3 regions of the Bradyrhizobium sp. LeoA1Lang genome follow, and region 2 is predicted to be linked to each of the others. Evidence: riboswitches for the same ligand, from Rfam matches in the RefSeq annotation. Region 2 holds a riboswitch; each other region holds the start of a gene.
What was found. A riboswitch is a leader RNA that binds a small molecule or an ion and turns the genes downstream of it on or off. The one in region 2 is predicted to bind cobalamin.
Positions count from the first base shown of each region.

Region 1: another riboswitch for cobalamin. It lies ahead of ACZYOF_RS36645 (TonB-dependent receptor); the one in region 2 lies ahead of metE (5-methyltetrahydropteroyltriglutamate--homocysteine S-methyltransferase).
Region 3: another riboswitch for cobalamin. It lies ahead of ACZYOF_RS10175 (TonB-dependent receptor); the one in region 2 lies ahead of metE (5-methyltetrahydropteroyltriglutamate--homocysteine S-methyltransferase).

Region 1 is NZ_JBVAPG010000181.1:3,147-10,816, forward strand. Features, by position in the region: gene ACZYOF_RS36625 (DUF938 domain-containing protein) at 1-160, opposite strand, end outside; gene ACZYOF_RS36630 (ABC transporter substrate-binding protein) at 520-1,350, opposite strand; gene ACZYOF_RS36635 (ABC transporter ATP-binding protein) at 1,350-2,123, opposite strand; gene ACZYOF_RS36640 (FecCD family ABC transporter permease) at 2,120-3,094, opposite strand; cobalamin riboswitch at 3,276-3,472, shown strand; gene ACZYOF_RS36645 (TonB-dependent receptor) at 3,585-5,849, shown strand; gene ACZYOF_RS36650 (hypothetical protein) at 5,934-6,095, shown strand; gene ACZYOF_RS36655 (hypothetical protein) at 6,301-7,563, opposite strand.
Region 2 is NZ_JBVAPG010000080.1:2,057-9,726, reverse strand. Features, by position in the region: gene ftsH (ATP-dependent zinc metalloprotease FtsH) at 1-943, shown strand, start outside; gene ACZYOF_RS24890 (hypothetical protein) at 1,263-1,460, opposite strand; gene metE (5-methyltetrahydropteroyltriglutamate--homocysteine S-methyltransferase) at 1,511-3,841, opposite strand; cobalamin riboswitch at 3,949-4,151, opposite strand; cobalamin riboswitch at 4,284-4,502, shown strand; gene ACZYOF_RS24880 (ribonucleoside-diphosphate reductase subunit alpha) at 4,618-7,494, shown strand; gene ACZYOF_RS24875 (ribonucleotide-diphosphate reductase subunit beta) at 7,518-7,670, shown strand, end outside.
Region 3 is NZ_JBVAPG010000021.1:3,007-10,676, reverse strand. Features, by position in the region: gene ACZYOF_RS10195 (sugar ABC transporter substrate-binding protein) at 1-888, shown strand, start outside; gene ACZYOF_RS10190 (ABC transporter permease) at 934-1,947, shown strand; gene ACZYOF_RS10185 (CoA transferase subunit A) at 1,944-2,852, shown strand; gene ACZYOF_RS10180 (CoA-transferase) at 2,849-3,667, shown strand; cobalamin riboswitch at 3,694-3,893, shown strand; gene ACZYOF_RS10175 (TonB-dependent receptor) at 4,258-6,291, shown strand; gene ACZYOF_RS10170 (autotransporter domain-containing protein) at 6,414-7,670, opposite strand, start outside.

The DNA of each region.
Region 1 (7,670 bases), on a different contig from region 2:
CGCTGCCGGCCTCCAGCACGTCGCCGGATCGGCCCAAAAGAAATTTTTCTAGCACCGCCCAGATCGGCTGATGGTTGCGATGAAAGGCAGCCGCATCAAGCCGGCCGTCGGCCTCGACCCGCCCGCCGTCCTTGCCGAATTCAACCACAAACTCTGGCATGATGCTCTCCTTTGCCTATCGTACAAAACGCAACACCGTAGCGATCCTGCTATTCCGCGCGCGCCGTCGCAATGCGCGATTTGGGCGCGCCTTCATCATAATGGTTACGGCCGTAGCCCCGGATGAAACGGAAGCGTAATTCGGGGCGAGCGCACCCATCTCTCCGCTCGTCATTCCGGGATGCGCCGAAGGCGCAGGCCCGGAATCCATTGCGCCGCATGCGCAAGTGGAAGAATGGATTCCGGGTTCTCGCGGAGCCTGTCATCGGGCCGCGCTTTGCGCGGACCCGTTGGCGAGCCCCAGAATGACGAGCTGAGAGATGGATTGCTTCGCTGCGCTCGCAATGACGGGGGATGGAGCTACCGCGCCACGCGCTGCAATTCCTTCGTCAGCACGTCCAGCGCGTCGGCGAGCATCACGCCGCCGCAGACGGTGAGACGTTCGGGAAGCACAATGCGTTTCTCCGGCGGATAGAAGTGCTCCAGCGCCGGATGCAGCAGGAAGGCGCGGCCGTTGTCTTCGGCGCGGTCACCGGCCTCCGAGACCAGGATGAAGTCCGGTCTCAGTTGCACGATCGCTTCCAGCGAGGCGTAGCCGCCGGCCGCGACGCCGAGGTCGCCGGCGGAATTGAGGAGGCCCGCTTCGGTGAGCAGCGACGACACCAGGCTGTCGCTGCCGGACACCCAGCCACGGCGCGCCAGCGGCAGCACGCGATAGTGCTTGCCGGTCGCGGCCTCGCGCGCATGGGCGATCGCGGCGTCGAGCCTTGCTATCGCGACCTTTGCGCGGTCCGGATGCCGCACGATCTCGCCCATCTCGCGGATCTGGTCCTTCACCTCGTCCAGCGTGCGCGGCACGGTGAACTCGACGAGATGCAGGCCGTTGGCTTTCAAGAGCTCGCGCGTCGCGCGCTTGTCGAACAGGCTGGCGACGACGATGTCGGGCTTCAGCACCAGCACGTCCTCCGCGCCGCCGGAGAGAATCGGGAAGCGGCGCGCCGTGTCGGCGGCGAATGATTGCCAGGCCTCGCGGGAGAATCGGCTGAGGCCCAGGATCTGCTGGGGATCGGCGAGCGAGAGCAGCAACTGATCGCTGCAGACGTTCATCGAGACGATGCGCGGCGCGCTCGCCGCAAGCGCGACAGTGGTGGACAGGGCGAACGCTGCAAGGAATGCAGCGAGGCGCCGCATCAGATCTCCGCCCACGGCACGATCACCGTCTCGCGCTGATATTCGGCGCGGAAGGCGCTGACGCGGAACACATCGGCCATGACCGTTTCCGACAGCGCATCCGCCGGCGCGCCCTGCGATGCGAGGCGCCCTTGCGCCAGCACCAACGCATGGTCGGCAAAACGTGCGGCAAGGCCGAGGTCGTGCGTCACCACGATCACCAGCACGCCCTTGTCGGCTGCCGCACGCAACCCCTTCATGACGTCGATCTGGTGGCGCGGATCGAGCGAGGCGGTGGGCTCGTCCGCCAGGATGATCGGCGCCTCCACCGCAAACACGCGCGCCAGTGCGACGCGGCTGCGCTCGCCGCCGGAAAGCTCGGTGACGCGGCGCTCGGCGAACTCCATGACGTCGGCGGCCTGCATCGCCCGCACCACCGCCTCGACATCGCGCGGGGACAGCCGTGCCGGATCGGTGGCACCATGCGGATAGCGGCCGAGCGCGACGATGTCGCGCGCGGGTAGCGGCCAGTGCACCATGTGCCCTTGCGGAAGATAGCCGAAGCGTTTGGCCCGTTCGCGCAGCGGCAGCGCGGCGAGCGCCTCGCCACCCACCCTGATGACGCCATCGGAGGGAATGAGGCCGGCGAGCGCGCGCAGCAACGTGGTCTTGCCGGCGCCGTTCGGACCGACCAGCGCAACGAGATGACCTGAGGCGAGTTGCAGCGACACGTCGCTGAGCACGCGGCGGCCGGCGAGCGCGACGTTGAGATGTTCCGCGACAAGCGCCGTCATGCGACGCCTCCGCCGAGCGCGCGGCGCTCACGCATGATGAGATAGAGGAAGAACGGCACGCCGATGATCGAGGTCAGGACGCCGACCTTGATGTCCGAGGTCGACGGGATGATGCGCACCGCGATATCGGCCGCGAGCAACAGCGCCGAGCCGGCGAGCGCGCTCGGCACCAACAGCCGCGCCGGGTCGTGGCCGATCACGGGCCGCATCAGATGCGGCGCGACCAGGCCAATGAAGCCGATGGTGCCGGTGACCGCCACCGCGCCGCCGACGCCGAGCGCAACGCCTGTGATCACGAACAGCCGCAGGCGGCCGACATCGACGCCGAGACTTTGCGCGGTCTCTTCGCCAAGCGTGAGCGCACGGAAGGCGCTGGCCTGCGAGAGCAGGATGGCTGCACCAGCAACGATGAACGGCAGCGCCAGCGCGACATGCTGGAAGCTGCGATCCTCCAGCGAGCCCAGCAGCCAGAACGCGATCTCCAGCACCAGGAACGGATTGCTGGCGAGGTTCATCACCAGCGCCGTCGCAGCGCCCGCAAGGCTCGAAATCGCAAGCCCGGCGAGGATCAGGATCAACAGCCCCGCATTGCGGCCAGCGATCGCGAGCAGCACGAACACCGAGCCGAACGCGGCGATGATGGCGGCGACCGGCAGCGCATAGGAGCGGACATCGGCCAGCCCCAGCGCGATCACCAGCACCGCACCGAACGCCGCCGATTGCGGCGCGCCGAACAACGAGGGCGAAGCTAAGGGATTGCGCAAAAGGCCCTGCAGCGCCGCGCCTGACAGGCCGAGAATGGCGCCGATCGCGAATGCCAGGATGGTCCGCGGCAGGCGGATCTCGCGCACGATCACCTGCGTCACATCGCTACCGCCACCGAACAGCGCCTCGATCACCGTCAGCGGCGACAGCCGCACCGGGCCGGTGCCGAGCGAGATCAGCATCAGCAGGGCAACCAACGCAATCATTGCAACGGTCGCGCCCAACCGTCGTCGCGCGGCGAGACCCGCCGCTATCGTGAAATCCTGTGCACTCATCGCGCCCTGCTTCTTGCAGCGAATTCGGTGGCAGACAAGCGACACCGGAACAAAAAAGCGTATTGGGGATGGGGCGCCGCAGTTCGCCGGGATTGACTCACGTGCCGCCAAAATCCTAGATGGCCCCGACGGTTCCTATCGGGATCAAAAGGGAATGCGGTACCGGGAAACTTCCCTCAAGCCGCGGCTGCCCCCGCAACTGTATGCGGTGAATCCTTCGTCTTATGCCACTGGGCGTCTCGGTCCTGGGAAGGCGACGAAGGGTAACGACCCGCGAGCCAGGAGACCTGCCGTCTTACGTGGTCACACGCGACGATGTCGGTCGGGGAGTACAGGCATTTGCTTCACCTGAAGCGCGAAACGCGATGGTGAGCCTCGGATCGCTGTGACGTGCCACTGACGTCATACCGAGGTCTCGCCGATGTTCTCTGCTATCACCGCCACCAAGCAACGCCGGGCGCTCCTGCTCGCGTCGAGCATGCTGGCGCCCGCCTTGTACGTTTCTGCCGCGCTGGCGCAGCAAGCGTCCTCCGAACAATTGCCACCGGTCGAAGTCAGAGCGCCCGGCGACCACAACCGCACCCGTGCCAAGCCCGCTTCCGACGGCACTCCAGGCCCCCGGCGTCCCGCGCCGGGCCAGGTGCCGACCACCGCGCAGCCGGCCGGCGGCGCAGGGTCCAGCGGCACCGCCGCTGGCGGAGCTTCATCCGGTGGCAGCGGCGGCAGCCCGCAGTTCGCCGGCATCGTCGGGACGTCCTCGACCGTGATCACGGCCGACGACATCGCCCATTCGCCATCGCACACCTTGCCGGAGATCATCGCGCAGGCGCCCGGCGTGCAGCTTCAATCGCTCTATGGCGGCGTGAACGGCGCCAAGACCTCGGTCGACCTGCGCGGCTTCGGCGCATTCGCCACCGCCAACACGCTGTTCCTGCTCAACGGTCGACGGCTCAACGACATCGACATGGCGCAGGTCGATCTCTCGACCATCCCGCTGGATTCGATCGAGCGCATCGAGATCACCCGCGGCAACAGCGGCGCCGTGCTCTACGGCGACAACGCGATCGGCGGCGTGATCAACATCGTCACCAAGACCGGCATCGGCGGCCCGCCGGTCTCGATCCGGGGCGAAGCCGGGTACGGCTCCTTCAACCAGCGCATGGCCGCGATCTCGACCGCGATGAATTCCGGGCCATGGTCGGCGTCGTTCTACGGCAACGGCATCAAGTCCGACGGCTACCGCGTGAACAATGCGCTCGACCAGCGCAACGGCGTCGGCAATCTCAACTACACGACGCCGGACCTGAAAGCATTCCTGACGGTGACCGGCGACGACCAGAAGCTGGGCTTTCCGGGTGGCCGGATCGTCGACCCATCCGCCGGCATCAACCAACTCGTCACCGACCGCAGGGGCGCCGCCACACCGTTCGACTACGGCAACCAGCAGGGCGCGAGCGCGACGGCCGGCTTCACCAAGACGCTTCTGAACGGCGTCGACCTGATCGTCGATGGCGGCTACCGCCAGAGGGATACGCAAAGCGCTTTCTTCGGCACCTCGCCATTGATCAGCGCGGCGTCGACCTACAATGACGCCGCGCTGCAGACCTGGTCGATCACGCCGCGGCTGAGCATCAACAATTCGATCTTCGGGATTCCGTCGTCGATCCTGACCGGCATCGACTATTACGACGCGACGTTCCACCAGCAGCGCGGCGCGTTCCGGGGCGTGCCGCCTATCCATACCTACGACCTGTCGCAGCAGTCGCTCGCCGGCTACTGGCAGCATACGGTCGGCCTGCTGCCCACGACGGACTTCTCCTATGGTGCGCGGGTGCAGAACACCTGGCTCAGCGCGCGCGATCGCTACGATCCGAATGCGCCGTTCGCCTTCGACGCGCAGGCGACGCCGCTCGACCAGAGCGAAACCAACTACGCGCTGCATGTCGGCGTCGAGCACCGCTTCACCGAAATGTTCTCGGTGTTCGCCCGCGCCGCGCACGCCTTCCGCACGCCCGATGTCGACGAGCGCGTCTCGACGGGTCCCGCGTTCGACGCCTTCTTCAATCCGCTGCCGCAGAATTTCCAGTTGAAGACCCAGACCTCGCATGACGTCGAAGGCGGATTCCGCGTCAAGACCAACCGCTTCCAGGTGCAGACCAGCATCTACAACATGGACCTCGAGAACGAGATCCATTTCAACCCGGTGCTGTTCTTCAACGTCAACCTCGATCCGACCCGGCGCTACGGCTCCGAGACGCAGGCCTCGCTGCGCGTCAGCGATACCGTGTCGCTGCGCGGCGGCATGGCTTACACGCGCGCTGTGTTCCGCGAGGGACAGTTCGCGGGCAACGACGTGCCGCTGGTGTCGCGCTACACCGGCAATCTCGGCGTGACCTGGAATATCTGGGACAACTATCTCGTGCTCGATGCCACGCTGCGCGCCTGGAGCTCGCGCGTCATGGATAACGACCAGGCCAATACGCAAACGCGCATTCCGGGCGATGCGACGATCGACCTCAAGCTCAGCGGCGCCTATGAGCATTTCTTCTGGTCGGTCAGCGTCAACAACCTGCTCAATGCGCTCTATTACGACTACGCCATCGCCTCGAACTTCACGCCCGGCCGCTTCAACGCCTATCCGCTGCCGGGCCGGACTTTCCTCGTAAAGGCCGGCGCGACGTTCTGAAGCAATCGGCCGGTCCGTGGCCTGCGCACGGACCGGCTTGTCCCGCCCGAATCAGCCATTATGTCGTGATGGCGGGAGATCGATATGGGCGGGATCGGGAAGACAAACCAACCTCCAAAGCAGGAAGGCGGCAAGCCGAAGCCGCCGCCTCCACCTGCGCGCCACGACGAGGACGACGACTACGAAGACGGCGACATCGCCACGCCGAAGCGCGATCGCTACGGCCCGGACGACGAGCCGTTGTGAGACGCCTCCCGTCATTGCGAGCGTAAGCGAAGCAATCCATCGCGCCGCTTGCGGAGACGTGGATTGCTTCGCTGCGCTCGCAATGACGGGGTGAGAGCGTTGCCCAGAATTGTAGGGTGGGCAAAGGAGCGCAGCGACGTGCCCACCATTTCACGAGCGGTGCAAGGGAAGGTGGGCACGCTGCGCTTTGCCCACCCTACGGCGGCTACGGCGGCTGATGCAGTCCGGCGAAATCCTCGCGCTCGATCTTGCGGATGCTCTTCAGGTCGAGCAGATGCGCGCCGAAGCCGCCGCGGGCGACCGTCCTTGCCAGTTTCGGCGAGACCAAAGTGAGGCCGGCCGTCATCGCCAGCGGCACGGCACTGAGCCAGTCGAGCTGCACCGGCGTCAATTCCTCGGTGCTGGCGTTGTATGGCCCTGAGGTCTTCAGGAGATCGCCGCACTCAACCAGAATGTCGCGCCTGGTGCCGCCGCGGGAGGCCTGGCCGAGCAGCGCCTGCATCGCCAGATGCGTCCGCACGCCGGTGCGGCTCTCGGGCAAGGGTTTTGGCGTCTCGCCGAGCGAAACGCGCAGCAGGAGATCGACCAGATCGGTGCCGGCGCGGAAGGCGTTGAGCGGCTCGACCAGGCGCGGATTGCAGTCGATCAGGAGCGGCACGGGGCTGTCGATCGGCATCACGTAATCGACCGATAGCGCGCCGTGCCAGGCCAGCGCTTCTCCGATCGCTTCCAGATAGGCGTGCACCTGCGGACGACTGACGCTTTCCTTGATCGCCTCGCCGCCGCCGACGCCGGGCGCGACCTGCCGGTAGGCGTGGAAGCCGACCAGTTTCCCAAAGCAAAACACCGACTGCGCCTTTTCGGTCGTGCCGGTGACGAGATCCTGCACCAGAAGCTCGCCGGCAAAGCTGTCGGCTGCGCCGAGCTCGTAGAGCGCGATGTTGAAATCGGCTTCGTCGCGCACGAACCAGATGCCGCGGCTCGCGGTGCCGACCGAGGTCTTGATGACGGAGGGAAAGCGGATGGCGTCACGCAACTCGCTCTCCGAGGTCACGATCCGCGTCGGCGGCTGCGGCAGGCCCAGTTGGCCGAGCAGGCGGCTGAAGCCGGCCTTGCTGTGCACCATCCGGTAATTGTCGAACCGCGGCAGCGCCAGGCCGACGCGGCCCTTCAATCGCGCCTCGGCGCGCGCGAACAGAAAACCCTGCTCATGGGTCGGCAGCAGCACGTCGAACGGCGCCTCCAGGAGCCGCTCGATATAGCCAAGGAAGCCCTCGGGGTCGTGGCGCAATCCCGGGCAGCGGTGGAATTTCCACACAAAGCGCGAATAGCGCGACAGGCACCAGGGCGAGGGATCGCAGACTTCGACATGGTGGCCGGCAAGACCGAGGATCGTGATCGCCTCGCGCGCCGAGGTGCTCGCCCCCTCGGGGATCAGGACGCGCAGCTTTGTTGCCGGATCGGTCATGCCAGATCATTGCTGCAATGCGAGTGGCTTGTCTTGCCGCTTTAATGCCGCATGTCGCTCGGTCGCGGTTCGCCGGGTCAGCCATGCAGCGGCCTTCATGGACAAAT
Region 2 (7,670 bases):
CGTCGTCGGCCGCGAGCAGATCCTGAAGGTTCACGTCCGCAAGGTGCCGCTGGCGCCCGATATCAACCTGAAGACCATCGCGCGCGGCACCCCGGGCTTTTCGGGCGCCGACTTGATGAACCTCGTCAACGAGGCCGCGCTGACCGCCGCCCGCCGCAACAAGCGGATGGTGACGCAGGCCGAGTTCGAAGAGGCCAAGGACAAGGTGATGATGGGTGCCGAGCGCAAGTCGCTCGTCATGACCGAGGAAGAGAAGCTCCTGACCGCCTATCACGAAGGCGGCCACGCGATCGTCGGCCTCAACGTCGTCGCTACCGACCCGATCCACAAGGCGACCATCATTCCGCGCGGCCGTGCACTCGGCATGGTCATGCAATTGCCGGAGCGCGACAAGCTGTCGATGTCGCTGGAGCAGATGACCTCGCGGCTCGCCATCATGATGGGCGGCCGCGTGGCGGAAGAACTGGTGTTCGGCCGCGAGAAAGTCACCTCGGGCGCGGCCTCCGACATCGAGCAGGCGACACGTCTGGCGCGCATGATGGTCACGCGCTGGGGCCTGTCGGAAGAGCTTGGCACCGTCTCCTATGGCGAGAACCAGGACGAGGTCTTCCTGGGCATGTCGGTGTCGCGCACCCAGAACGCCTCGGAGGCGACGGTCCAGAAGATCGACTCCGAGATCAAGCGCCTGGTCGAGGAAGGTTACAACGAGGCGACGCGAATCCTCACCGAGAAGCGCGCCGATCTCGAAGCACTGGCCAAGGGCCTGCTCGAGTTCGAGACGCTGACCGGCGACGAGATCGTCGATCTCTTGAAGGGTAAGAAGCCGAACCGCGAGTCCGTGCTCGAGCCGACCACGCCGCGCGCCTCCGCCGTGCCGCCCGCCGGCAAGTCGCGCCCGCGCCCAGATCCGGACCCCGGCCTGGAGCCGCAGCCTCAGGCGTAGGCGCGATCAGAGAGGCAAGACGCACAGAAGCCCGGCCTCGCGCCGGGCTTTTGCTTTTTGATTGCTCCCGACCACGTTCCGTCGTCGTCCCGGGCTTGACCCGGGACCCATAACCACAGATGCTCCTGGTGCGCAAAGCCGTATCTGCTTGCTCGCTCCACAACAGGCATCGGTGGTTATGGGTCCTGGCCTTCGCCAGGACGACACCGTCATTGCGAGGAGCGCAAGCGACGAAGCAATCCATACCTCCGCAAGCGGCGAAATGGATTGCTTCGTCGCTTTGCTCCTCGCAATGACGTTATTAACCGACTGCATATCGTCATGCCCTCCCGGGCGCGCCGAGATGTACGGCCAGAATGTGCTCCGGCGTTTCGGCGACATCGATCCTCTCGCCATCGCCGCCGACGAAGGCAAGCACGGTGCGCTCGCCGTCGCGCCACATGCTGCCGACGAGCGCGATGTTGATGTGGATGGGCTGCCCCGTCTCGAACCTCGTGCATTGAATCCAGAAGCGCATGGGGTTCTCCTTCTTGAGCCGCCGCAGGATACGAGACGGGGCCTCACTGTTTAGGCAAGCGACCGCAATTCGCGCGCCGCAGCGACCATGTTGGCGAGCGCCGGACGCACCTCCTCCCACTTGCGGGTCTTCAAGCCGCAGTCGGGATTGATCCAGAGCTGGGTATCGGAGAGCCGTTGCCTTGCGAGCTTGAGGAGATCGGTGATCTCGCCAATGTCAGGCACGCGCGGTGAATGGATGTCGTAGACGCCGGGGCCGATTTCGTTCGGGTAGCGGTAATTTCGGAAGGCGTCGAGCAATTCCATTTTCGAGCGCGAGGTCTCGATCGAGATGACATCGGCGTCCATCGCCGCGATGGCGTCGATGATGTCGTTGAACTCGGAGTAGCACATATGGGTGTGGATCTGGGTTTCGTCCTGCACGCCGGAGGCGCAGATGCGGAAACTGTCGACCGCCCAATCGAGATAGGTCTTCCATTCCGACCTGCGCAGCGGCAGGCCTTCCCGCAGCGCTGCCTCGTCGATCTGGATCATGCCGGCGCCGGCCGCTTCGAGATCGTGCACCTCATCGCGGATAGCGAGCGCGATTTGCCGGCACACTTCGCTGCGCGGCAGGTCGTCGCGGACAAACGACCAGTTCAGGATGGTCACGGGGCCGGTCAACATCGCCTTCACCGGCTTTGTCGTCAGCGACTGCGCGAATTGCCACCATTCGACCGTCATCGGCTGCGGTCGCGAGACGTCGCCGTAGAGGATCGGCGGCCGGACGCAACGCGAGCCGTAGGACTGCACCCAGCCGAGTTCGGTGAAGGCGAAGCCGGAAAGCTGCTCGCCAAAATACTGCACCATGTCGTTGCGCTCGAACTCGCCATGGACCAGGACGTCGAGCCCGATGTTCTCCTGCCAACGGATGGCGCGCGCGGTCTGATGCTGCAGATAGGTCTTGTACGCGGTATCGCTGAGTGCGCCCTTGGCATGCGCGGCGCGTGCGTTCCTGACATCGGTCGTCTGCGGGAAGGAGCCGATGGTCGTGGTCGGGAAGCGCGTCAGGTTGAACCGCTCGCGCTGCACCTCGACGCGCTCGGCGAACCGGCTGGCACGATGGCGCGTGCCGTCATCGATGGCGGCGAGACGCTGGGCAACCTTCACATCGTGAATCCGCGGCGAGATCTTGCGCGCGGCCGCGGCGGCATCGGATGCTCGGATCGCTTCGGACGCATGGGCCCGGCCACTTCCAAGAGCCGCGCCGAGGGCGGCAAGTTCTTCGAGCTTCTGCGCCGAGAATGAGAGCCAGGTCTTCACCTCGGGATCGAGCTTCGTCTCCAGCGCGAGATCGATTGGCACATGAAGCAGCGAGCACGATGGCGCGATCTGGACGCGTTCCTTGCCGAGCTTTGCGACAACGGGCTCGAGCTGATCGAGGATCCGGCTCAGATCCGCGCGCCAGACATTCCGGCCGTCGATCACGCCGAGCGACAGCACGCGCTGCTTCGGAACATCCATGAGATCGCCGAGCTGTTCAGGCGCGCGCACGAGATCGAGATGCAGGCCGGCGACCGGAAGGTCAAACGCGACCGCACGATTGCCGCCGAGCCCGCCGAAGTAGGTCGCCAGCATGATCCTGATGTCCGGCACTGCTTTGGCGATTCCGGAATAGGCGCGCCGTAGGGCTTGCTGAGCGGCGGCGTCCAGATCAGTTGCGAGACAGGGCTCGTCGATCTGCACCCATTCCGCGCCGCGGGCAACGAGCTCGCGCAACACTTCGATGTAGACCGGCAAGAGCCTGTCGAGCAGCGACAGCGTGTCGTAATGCGCGTCCTTGGACTTGGCCAGTTTCAGGAACGTGACCGGGCCGATCAGCACGGGGCGCGTCTGATAACCCAGTGCCTTCGCCTCCTGATACTCTTCGATCGGCTTGCGCGAGGCGAGCGCAAAATACTGGTTCTTGCGAAGCTCCGGCACCATGTAATGATAGTTGGTGTCGAACCATTTCGTCATTTCGAGCGCCGCCACGCCGTGCGCGTGATGGCCATGTCCGCAGGCCTCGTCATGCGCGTCGGCCTTGGTGCCGCGTACCATCGCGAAATAGGTCGCAAGCGGCACTGCGCCGCCGGTCCAGCCATAGGTTTCCGGGATCGCGCCGACCATCGCGCAGGTGTCGAGCACCTGATCGTAGAACGAAAAATCGTTCGACGGGATCACGGTGATACCGAGCTTCTTCTGCCGCGCCCAATTGGCCGCACGGAGCCCGATGCCGGTTTCGATCAGCGTCTTTTCGTCCGATGCGCCGGACCAAAAGCGTTCCAGCGCGAATTTCAGTTCACGGCGCGGACCGATCCGCGGCGTTCCGAGAGATGCAACAGCAAGTGAAGTGGAAGACATTGGCTTAACCCCATGAGTTGGGGGCAAAGGCCGTAGTGACACGTCTGGATTCCCTGCGCGAGGTGTGCACGGAATCGCAACCGCACCACCGGGACACCCCGCCCGAGGACGTGTATGTTGTCGAGGCAGGTCTCCTGGCTCGCGGGTCGTTGCTGCGGTCCGGCCTTCCCGAAGCTTTGCAGGCTTCAGTGGCAATTGTGGACCGCGGCTCGCCGCTTACAGTTGCGGGGGCAGCTCCGGCTTCACACCGGCTTCCCTCTTAGCTCCGGAAAAAAGATCTCTCCGAAGAACCACGACGCGTTCACTTACCGGCAAGATCGCGCGAACGTCAACTCGGATGGCATCACGTGCGCGTGGCGCCGGTTGTTCACAGCGTCAACGGCATGGGCTGAAATTTTTGCGCTTCGCCCATACGTCCCATTGACACCATTCCCCAAATCGCACCAGATGTAGCTGTCACGGTCCATCATGACGCAAGGAATGGTGGCTAAGAGGGAAGCCAGTGATCGCGCATTTATCGCGAGAATCCGGCGCTGCCCCCGCAACTGTAAGCAGTGAGTTGCTCCCGACTTTAGACGTCACTGATGCGGGATCGCATTGGGAAGACGGGGAGTAACGCCGACCTGCGAGCCAGGAGACCTGCCGTGACAGCAAATAACGTCCACGGGCGGGGTGTCCCGGCGGTCGCTTGCAGGCTCATGCCGGTGCGCCGCCGGCATCATCACGCAGCGTCGCCTCCGGCATCCGGCCCCAACAAACATCACGGGGTCTGCAAGATGTCACTCTCTCTCGATCGCGAAGCCACCGCGTCGTCTCTCATTCACCTGCGCCCCGAATCGATCGCGGCGCCGGAGGCGCGGCTGCCGATGCAGGTGATCCGCCGCAACGGCACGGTGTCGCAATTCGATGCCGGCAAGATCTCGGTGGCAATGACCAAGGCCTTCCTCGCGGTCGAGGGTCATACGGCGGCTGCGTCGCGCCGCGTGCACGAAGCGGTCGAGGAATTGACCGCCGAAGTCGTCGGCGCGCTGTCACGCCGGATGAGCGAAGGCCGCACCTTTCATATCGAAGACATCCAGGACCAGGTTGAACTGGCGCTGATGCGCAGCGGCCATCACAAGGTGGCGCGCGCCTACGTGCTCTATCGCGAGGAGCGGGCGCGGCAGCGCGCCGAGCAGCAGGCCGCGAAATCAGCAAAGGCCGCGGCCGGCCCAATCATCCACGTCACGCTCGCGGACGGCAACAAGGTGCCGCTCGACCATGCGCGGCTGGCGATGATCGTCGGCGAGGCCTGCGCCGGGGTCGACGGCGTCGATGCCGCGCCTGTGGTGGCAGAAATCCAGCGCAATCTGTATGACGGCATCAGCCAGGATGAACTCGCGCTCGCCAGCGTGATGGCGGCGCGCACGCTGGTTGAGCAGGAGCCGAATTACGCCTATGTCAGCGCGCGCCTGCTGCTCGACAAGCTCCGCACCGAAGTGCTGTCCTTCGTGCAGGGCGCACCAACCACTGCGTCGCAGGCGGACATGGCCGTGCGTTATGGCGAATACTTCCCGGTCTATATCAAGGCCGGCATCCGCGCCGAATTGCTCGATCCCGAGCTCGGCCGCTTCGACCTGAACAAGCTCGCCGCGGCGCTGAAGCCGGAGCGCGATCTCGCGTTCCAGTTCCTCGGCTTGCAGACGCTTTATGATCGCTATTTCCTGCATGTCCGCGGCGACCGGATCGAATTGCCGCAGGCCTTCTTCATGCGTGTCGCCATGGGTCTGGCTTTGCGCGAGATCGACCGCGAGGCACGCGCGATCGAGTTCTACAATCTCCTGTCCTCCTTCGACTTCATGGCGTCGACGCCGACGCTGTTCAATTCCGGCACGCTGCGGCCGCAACTGTCGTCCTGCTTTCTCACCACTGTTCCTGATGATCTCGACGGCATCTTCAAGTCGATCAAGGACAACGCGCTGCTTGCCAAATATTCCGGCGGCCTCGGTAATGACTGGACCCGCGTGCGTGGGCTTGGCGCGCACATCAAGGGCACCAATGGCGAGAGCCAGGGCGTGGTGCCGTTCCTTAAAGTTGCCAACGACACCGCGATCGCCGTCAACCAGGGCGGAAAACGCAAGGGCGCGGTCTGCGCCTATCTCGAGACCTGGCACATCGACGTCGAAGAATTTTTGGACCTGCGCAAGAACACGGGCGACGATCGTCGCCGCACCCATGACATGAACACCGCCAACTGGGTGCCCGATCTCTTCATGCAGCGCGTCGAGGCCGATGGCGCATGGACGCTGTTCTCGCCGGACGAGACGTCCGATCTGCATGATCTCTACGGCAAGGCTTTTGCCGAGCGCTACGCGTCCTACGAAGACAAGGCCGCGCGCGGCGAGATGCGCGTATCCAAGAAGATCCGCGCGGTCGATCTCTGGCGCAAGATGCTGACCATGCTGTTCGAAACCGGGCATCCCTGGATCACCTTCAAGGACCCCTGCAATTTGCGTTCGCCGCAGCGCCATGTCGGCGTGATCCATTCCTCCAATCTCTGCACCGAGATCACGCTCAACACTTCGGATGAGGAGACCGCGGTCTGTAATCTCGGTTCGATCAACCTGCTCAACCATATCGGCGAGCGCGGGCTCGACTCGGTCAGGCTGAAGCGGACGGTCGCGACCGCGATGCGGATGCTCGACAATGTCATCGACATCAATTTCTACACCATCCCCGAGGCACGGCGCTCCAACCTGCGGCACCGGCCGGTCGGCCTCGGCTTGATGGGATTCCAGGATGCGCTGCACGTGCTGCGGATCCCGCTTGCTTCGGACGCGGCTGTTGCCTTCGCCGACACCAGCATGGAGGCGATCGCCTATCACGCGATCTCGGCTTCCGTCGATCTCGCCGCCGAGCGCGGCCGTTATCCGTCGTTCGAGGGATCGCTGTGGAGCCAGGGCATCCTGCCGATCGATTCGATCGAGCTGCTTGCCGAAGCGCGCGGTGAAGTCGCGATGGACCGCTCGCGCACGCTGGACTGGGACGGCTTGCGCGAGCGCGTCAAGACGGTCGGCATGCGCAATTCCAACGTGATGGCGATCGCGCCGACGGCAACCATCTCCAACATCTGCGGCGTGGCGCAGTCGATCGAGCCCGCCTACCAGAATCTCTATGTCAAATCCAACATGTCCGGCGACTTCACGGTCGTGAACGCCTTCCTGGTCCGCGATCTCAAGGCGCGCGGGCTGTGGGACGAGGTGATGGTCAGCGACCTCAAATATTTCGATGGCAGTCTCGGTGCGATCGACCGCATCCCCGATGATGTCAAGGCGCTCTACGCGACCGCGTTCGAGATCGACAGCGCCTGGCTGATCGAGGCGGCGGCGCGGCGGCAGAAATGGATCGACCAGTCGCAGTCGCTCAACCTCTATATCGCCAACCCCTCCGGCAAGAAGCTCGATGCGCTGTATCGCCTGGCCTGGCAGCGCGGCCTGAAGACGACCTATTACCTGCGCTCGCGCAGCGCCACCCATGTCGAGAAGTCGACGCTGAAGGGCACCGACGGCAAGCTCAACGCCGTTACAGTTGCCCCGGCGATGTCCACCGCCCCGGACTTGTCCGGCGCCATCGCCTGCTCGATCGACAATCCCGAATGCGAAGCCTGCCAGTGAACAGCGGAATAAGGAATAACACCATGCTCGACTGGTCAGAGCCCACCGCGCCCGCGCGCCACGCGGCCATCCCCGTCATGAACCTCGCCGCAGCCGGCAACCAGACCGGCCTCGGCGCCATCGATCGCCATGGCGGCCGTGTCTCGGTCGACGACAAGCGGATGATCAACTGCCGC
Region 3 (7,670 bases), on a different contig from region 2:
GCACAGGACAAGATCACCATCGGCGCGATCATCTACGCGCGTGACTCGCAATACTGGCAGCAGATCGAGCGCGGCATGCGCGACGCGGCCGCGAAATACGGCGCGACGATCACGTTCGGCCTCAACCAGCGCAAGCTGCCGACCGAGGGCCAGGTGATCGAGGACTTCGTCACCCGTGGAGTCGACGTGCTGATCATGCCGCCGCTCGACAAACAGGGTTCGGTCGCGTCCGCCCGCCGGGCCAAGGACCGCAACATCATGGTCGTCGAGTACGATACCAGACTCGAGGATGCTTCGATCGCCAGCCACTCGATCGGCGTCGACAGCCACGAACTGGCCGCCGCGGTCGGCAAGGAGCTGCGCAAGTACCTGGAGAGCAAGGGCGGCCAGCCCTCGATCGGCATCATCACGCTGCCGCCGATCAACGCCAACATGCAGCCCCGCCGTCAGGGCTTCCTGTCCGCTCTCGAAGGCTTGAAGTACGAGACCGTCGCCGAGGTCAGCGGCGCCACGCCCGAGGAGGGCGCGAACGGCCTGGAGAACATCCTCCGCCGCAAGCCTGACACCACGGCCATCTGGGCCTCCAACGCCGGCACGCTCGCCGGAGCGGCAGCCGCAGCGCGCCGGGCCAACACGCAGACCAAGCTGTACGGCATCGACATGAGTCAGGATCTCGCCCAGATGCTGCTCGACCCGTCCAGCGCGGTGGAGGCGATCGCCGATCAGCAGCCTTACCGCATCGGCTATCTGACCGTCGAAACCGCGGTGAAGGCCAAGCGCGGCGAAAATCAGCCCCGCTACGTCAACGTGCCGGTGAAGCTCTACACCAAGAGCGATCAGCAGCCGGTGAAAGAATATCTGGACCTCGTGCGCTCGTTGTCCAACTAAGGCGCGAAGTTCCTTGGAGCCCCTCGAATCTTCCTGCGAGAACTCATGTCCATGAACAGCACGCTCGCCCAACCTCGCGAAGGCATCAGTCCTGCGCGATTGAAGGCGGCCCTGGCCTCCTGGCGCGCCGAGATCGGCGTCGGCATCGCGCTGGCGGCACTCATCATCTACTTCTCGGCGACGGCTTCGAATTTCCTGACCGTGGCCAACTTCGCGACGCTCCTCACCCAGACTTCGGTCGTCGCGATGATCGCGGTCGGGATGACGATGGTGATCATCGCAGGCGAGATCGACCTGTCGGTGGGAGCAACCGTCGGCCTTGCCGGAACCGTGATGTCGCTCCTGGTCGTGAAACTCGGCTGGTCGCTCGTGACCGCAAGCGCACTCGCAGTCGGCATTGCAGTCCTCATCGGCGCCTTCATCGGGGCGCTGCGCGTGATCTGGGCGATCCCGTCGTTCATCACAACGCTGGGGCTGCTGTCGGCGCTGCGCGGCGTCGCGTTCTACGTGAGCGACGGCCTCACCATCGGGCCGATGCCGAAGGCGCTCGACGGTCTATGGTACGGCTCCGTTCTCGGCCTGCCCACACCGGTTGTTCTCATGGCCGGCACGATCGGAGTTGGCTGGCTCTTGCTGTCGCAACTGCGCTTCGGGCGCCACCTCTATGCCGTCGGCGGCAACCCGATCACAGCCTCGCACTATGGCGTGCCCGTGCGGGGCATCCGCATTGCCGTGTTCATCATTGTCCAGGTGCTCGCGGCGATCGGCGGCATCATGCTGGTCTCGCGGCTGAACTCGGGCAGCGCCACCGTCGGCGAGCACATCGAACTCGACGTGATCGCCGCGGTCATCGTCGGCGGAACAAGCCTGAATGGCGGTTATGGTCGCCTTATCGGCACTGTGCTCGGCGTCATGTTCGTCGCCGTGCTGCGCAACGGCATGGTTCTCGCCGGCATCGACCCCATCGTGTTCCTGATCGCCCAGGGCCTCGTCATCATCCTCGCCGTCTGGTGGAGCATGCTCCGCCGGCAGCGCACACGTGCGGACGGATTCGCATGAGCAAAGCTCCACTTGCCTCGAAGTTGATTACCTTGGCGGAAGCCGCCGGACGCGTTCCCGACGGTTGCCGGCTCGCTCTCGGCGGCTTCGCCGTCTATCAGAAACCGATGGCCTTCGCGCGCGAGTTGATCCGCCAAGGCCGGCGTGACCTGACGATCATCGGATCCGCCCACTCCTTCGATGTCGACATGCTGGCAGGCGCCGGCTGCTTGAAGAAGGTGGAAACGTCTTATGTGGGGCTGGAGAAGCACGGCCTGGCACGCAACTATCGCCGCGCGGTGGAAGGCGGACGCCTCAAAGTCGTGGACTATCCCGAGATGGCCTGCTGGGACCGCTTCCGCGCCAACCAGGATGGCTTCGACTTCTGGCCGGCCAAGTTTCTGGGCGGCAATGATGTCGTCACCTACAACGACGAGATCAAGGAATTCCCCTGCCCCATCACCGGCCGCAGGCTACACGCTTTCCCGGCGGCAAATCCCGATGTGGTGGTGATCCACGCCATCGCGGCTGACGAGCAGGGCAACATCGTAACGCCGGCGCGGCGGCTGCTGCCGCAAAGCGGCGACGTGCTCATGGCCCGCTCGTGCGAGCGTGTCATCGTGACGGCGGAAAAGATCGTAGCAAGATCCTTCATCAAGCGGCACGCCCGTTTCGTCGAGCTGCCCTCCTATCGGATCAGCGCCGTGGTGGAGGTCCCATGGGGCGCGCATCCGACGCCTACCCTGGGGCGATATCTCGCCGACGATACCCATCTCGATGCCTATGTGGCGGCCTCTGCAAGCGAGGGCACCTTCGCCGGATACCTTGATGATTGGGTCCGCCGGACGGCAGACCATTTCGCTTATCTGGACAAGCTCGGCGCCGCCCAACTTTCCCGTCTCACCGATCTCGGAAGCCTTGCATGACCGCGCCCGCCACCCTCAACGAAACGCTCGCCGTCGCACTGGCGCGCAGCTTTGCCGATCGCGAGGTCGGCTTCACGGGTCTCCTCACGGGCGCAGCGGCGGCCCTGTTCGGGACCGGCATCCCGCTTGCAGCCATGGAGCTCGCCAAGCGCATGCATGCGCCGAACCTGACCATCCTGCTCGCCGGCTGCTACCATAACCCGGACTTCAGCGAGATCGACCGGCTGCCCGACTCGGAGCACAGCGCGATGCTGCGCGACCTGCCGTGCGAGTCCCAGATGGTCGACTATCCGGGCCAGTTCGTGCTCAAACGCGGCGATGTAAGCTTCGGATTCAGCAGTGCAGTGCAGGTGGACCGCGTCGGCAACATCAACAGTGTTTGCGTCGGCCCGCACGACCGGCCCAAGGTTCGCCTCGTCGGCCCCATCCTGCAGCCCGAGCACATGACGCTGTTCCGCCGCGAATATGTGATGATGCCACACCATGACCGGCGCAACTTCGTCGAGAAGGTCGATTACGTCTCCGGCGTCGGCTACCCGGGAGGGCTCGACGGGCGCAGGAAGCTCGGCCTTGACTGGGGCGGCCCCTGCATGGTCGTCACCCCCAAATGTCTTTTCGACTTCGACCGCGAGGCCGGGCGGATGAAGGTCCACTCGATCCACCGCGGCGTCCGCCGGCAGGAGCTGCGGGACGCCACCGGATTCGACCTCGGCGACCTTTCATCGATTCCCGAAACCGAGGCGCCGACAGCGGAAGAGTTGCACATCCTCCGCCGCGACGTGGATCCGCGCGGTGTCCTGATGCCGGCCCAATGACAGGATTGACTTCGGCTCAGACACCCCCGTAGATCACGAGTGACGGTTCCCCTCGACGGGGATCAAAAGGGAACGTGGTGCGGGACTTCTCCCCTAAGCCACGGCTGCCCCCGCAACTGTAAGCGGCGAATCTTTCGTCATACGCCACTGGGAGCCTCGGTCCTGGGAAGGCGACGAAAGGTTAGGACCCGCAAGCCAGGAGACCTGCCGTCAGCCGTGGTCACACGCGAAAATGTCGGTCGGGGAGTACAGACATTGCTTTCGCCCAGCGTGCCATAGGCACGTTCGAGCGAGACCTCGTTCGCTGTGACGTGCCACTGACGTCATACCGAGGTCTGCTCGTGCTCTCTATCGTTACTATCCCAAGGCAGCGTGATGCTGCCCGGCTCGCTTTCAGATATTTCCTCCCGGTTCTGCTGCTCGAGTCTTGTTCGGCGAAGGCCCAGCAGCCTGATTCGTCCCATGTCTTGCCTCCGGTCAGCGTTACCCAGCCGCAAAAGCCTCCGGCAAAACCCAAGCGCCTCGATCATGAGCGTTCAACTTCGGCGGCGCGACCTCAGCCGAATCGAGCCGCGGCGGCACGAAGCGCCATGCCCTCGATCGCAACATCCGACACGCCATCGCCGACGCTGAGCCTGAACAAGCAGAACGCGAGTGGCAGCCGCCTCAACCTCACTCCACTGCAGACGCCCGCCAGCGTCGAAACGATCACGTCGCAGACCATCGCAGAGCGCGGCCAGCATAGTGTCACGGACGCGGTCACCCAGAACGCAGTGGGCTTTACCGCAAGCCCGGCCCCCGGTAATGGCGGCCTCTCGTTCAGCACACGCGGCTTCACCGGAAGCAATTCGGTGATGACGCTTTATGACGGCACTCGCCTCTATGTTGGTGCCGGAACCGTGACCTTTCCATTCGATACGTGGTCGGCGGATCGCATCGAGATCATGCGCGGGCCAGCCTCCGTTCTGTACGGCGAAGGCGCGATTGGCGGGATCATCAATGTGATCCCCAAAAAACCCGTCACGACGCCCTACAACGATGCCGAGATGTCGCTCGATACCAATACGACGCGACGCATTGCAGTGGATAGCGGCGGCCCGATCAATCCGAACGTATCCTATCGCGTCAATGCCGTCGGCAACATGTCGAACGGTTGGGTTGACCGCGACGAGACATCGAATGTTGGCCTCTCCGCCGCAGTGCGGGTCCAGGCCGCCGAAAACCTCGCTTTCACACTCTCGAACGACTACGGCAATCGAAGCCCCTCGCGCTATTTCGGCACACCGCTGATCAACGGCGCAATCGACGACGCGTTGCGGTTCAAGAACTACAACGTGCTCGACAGCGCGATCCGCTATCAGGATAACTGGAGCCAGTTCAAGACCGAGTGGGACGCGGCGGACGGAGTCAAGGTCCAGAACACACTCTACTACCTGACCAGCCGTCGGCACTGGCGTGATGTCGAGAATTATAGTTGGAATCCTACGACACAGTTGATCAACCGAACCAGCTACATCGAGATCTTCCACGACCAGGCTCAGGTCGGCAACCGGATGGACGCAACGTTTCGTGGCCATCTGCTGGGCTTCGCCAACGAGTTCGTTGCGGGTTTCGACATCAACCGGGTGGACTTTACCCACACCAACAATTCACCCTATGGCGGCGCGTCTTCGGTTAGCCCCTATGCCGGCGACATGGGGTCGTTTGCGGTCACGACGACGCGAACCACGCCCGGCTACAATGCGATTGTCAATCAATACGCATTGTTTGCCGAGGACCGGCTGTCGCTGACCGATCAGTTGTCCGTTGTAAGCGGCATCAGGTTCGACCGACCGGATGTCGACCGCACCGATTACAGGACACCAACGAATAATTTCGATATCTCGCTGTCGGGTACGAGCTGGCGAACCGGAGTGGTCTACACCCCGGTCTCGAACCTCGCATTTTACGGACAGTATGCGACAGCCGTCGATCCCGTCACCAATCTCATCTCGCTGTCGGCCACGCAGAAAAGCTTCCAGCTTGCCACGGGCAAGCAAAGCGAGATCGGAATCAAGCAGTCGTTCTGGGGCGGTCGTGGTGAATGGACGCTGGCAGGTTACCAAATCGTCAAGAACAACCTGCTGGTCCCAGATCCCAACAATCCCGCCGGCCTCGCGCTGCAAGTCGGCCAGCAATCCTCGCGCGGGATCGAAGCGTCGATCGGCCTGGCGCTAGACGATGGCTGGCGTGTCGATGCCAATCTCGCGGTGCTGCAGGCCAGGTACGACAACTTCAGCCAGGTGGTAGGCGGCAAACTCGTCAGCTACGCCGGCAACGTTCCTCTCAACGTGCCGCAGCAGGTATCGAACGTCTGGGTGACCTGGGACTTCGCGCCGAACTGGTCCGCCTATGGCGGTGTGCAGATCGTGGGGCAAACCTTTTCCGACAACGCCAATACCCAGCTTCGGCCCGCCTACACCGTGGTCAACAGCGGACTACGCTGGAAGCCTGACGAGCAAACAGCGGTCGCGCTTCGTATCTACAATCTCTTCGACACCGTCTACGCCACGTCCGCGCCTTCCGGGCAATGGCTGCTCGGCATGCCGCGCACGGCAGAAGTGTCCATCAACGTGAAGTTTTGATCATGCGTCGCGCCATAATCCGGCGAGGACGGCGGTGGCTTTACATCACCCATCGCTGGATCGGCATCGCGACCTGTTTGCTGTTTGCGATGTGGTTCGTCTCGGGCATCGTCAACAATTTCTCAGAACTTGATGGCGACGTTGACTTTGACGGCGTGCAAACTGGCATCAGTGGCGATCCGGCCAGTGTAGAGCAGGGCCAGGCTCATGTCTTGCCGCATCAACGTGTCGAGACCCGCCTCCACAAGCAAGGCATCTCTCGCGATGGGAACGCTGGTGATGGCGAATGGCGTGGGGCTGGCGGCGAACGACATCGATGCGGCAGACGTCACGTTATCATAGGCATGCTGCCATCCGAGCGCGCCGCGAGCCGTGGTCAGCCAGGGCCCTGGTGCAGGGATCGGAGCCTGCGCACGAAGACCGAGGGTCGTGAACGTTGCCGAGGTGTCGTTGGCGGCCACGGTCAGAGCCGCCGGTCCTCCGGTTTCTCTGAAGCCGTCGCTGCGGATGCGGACATAAGCGAGATCCGCGAAGGCCTCGGTGGTCATCCAGCCGGTCTGCAGGCGATGTGCAGCTTCGCCAAAGATCTGGGCCGTGCCGGCGCTGTAGTTCGCCTTGGCGATGTCGCCGAAGCCGGGGAAAGCGACCATTCGTGTCGTCGAAATGTCGTGACGCGAGTAGGCGGCCCCCGTGCGGAGCAGGATGTCGCCGATCTGGCCACCGCCATAAGCTGCGATGTGGAATGTGTCGATCGTGCCGGATGAGAGGCGAGCATCGACACGCGCGTCCGTCCTCCCGCCGCCAGTTGCAACGCCAAATCGCCAGATGTGATCGAGCGTAACATCGACACCGCCGACGGCGCCGCCGGTGGCCGAACGAAGCGTCGCGGCATTGCCGTCGCCGTTCAGCCGCGTCCAGTTGCCGTAGCCCTGAACCCATGTGGAATAGACTGGCGCGATGACAGGAGGCTGGGCTTTGACCGGCCATTGGGGGCCGGCCTTGGCGTTGCGCGCTTTCTTTGCATAAGACAGCGCGGCATCGTCCTCATCCGCCAGCGCGATCGATTGTTGTCCGGTTGGCTCTTGCACGGTGTCCTGCCGCTGCCGGCCAAGAATGGCGTCGCGCAACAGCGCACTCTCGTCCACCATTAGCGAATGCAGGCTGGGATAGACTTCGCCCGACACGCTGTCGAACGCGGCGCGCGCCTGGTCCGGCGTCAGCAGAAGCGCTGCGCCGACCATCGGATTGTTCATGCCGAGGAGTTCAAGCCCGCGTCCCGCCGAGATCTGGTTCGGCGTGCTGCCGATGCCGGCGAAATCGACGCTATTGCGCACCAGCGTGAGGTACACGTTGTTAGCGTCGTAGGCGAGCGACGGATC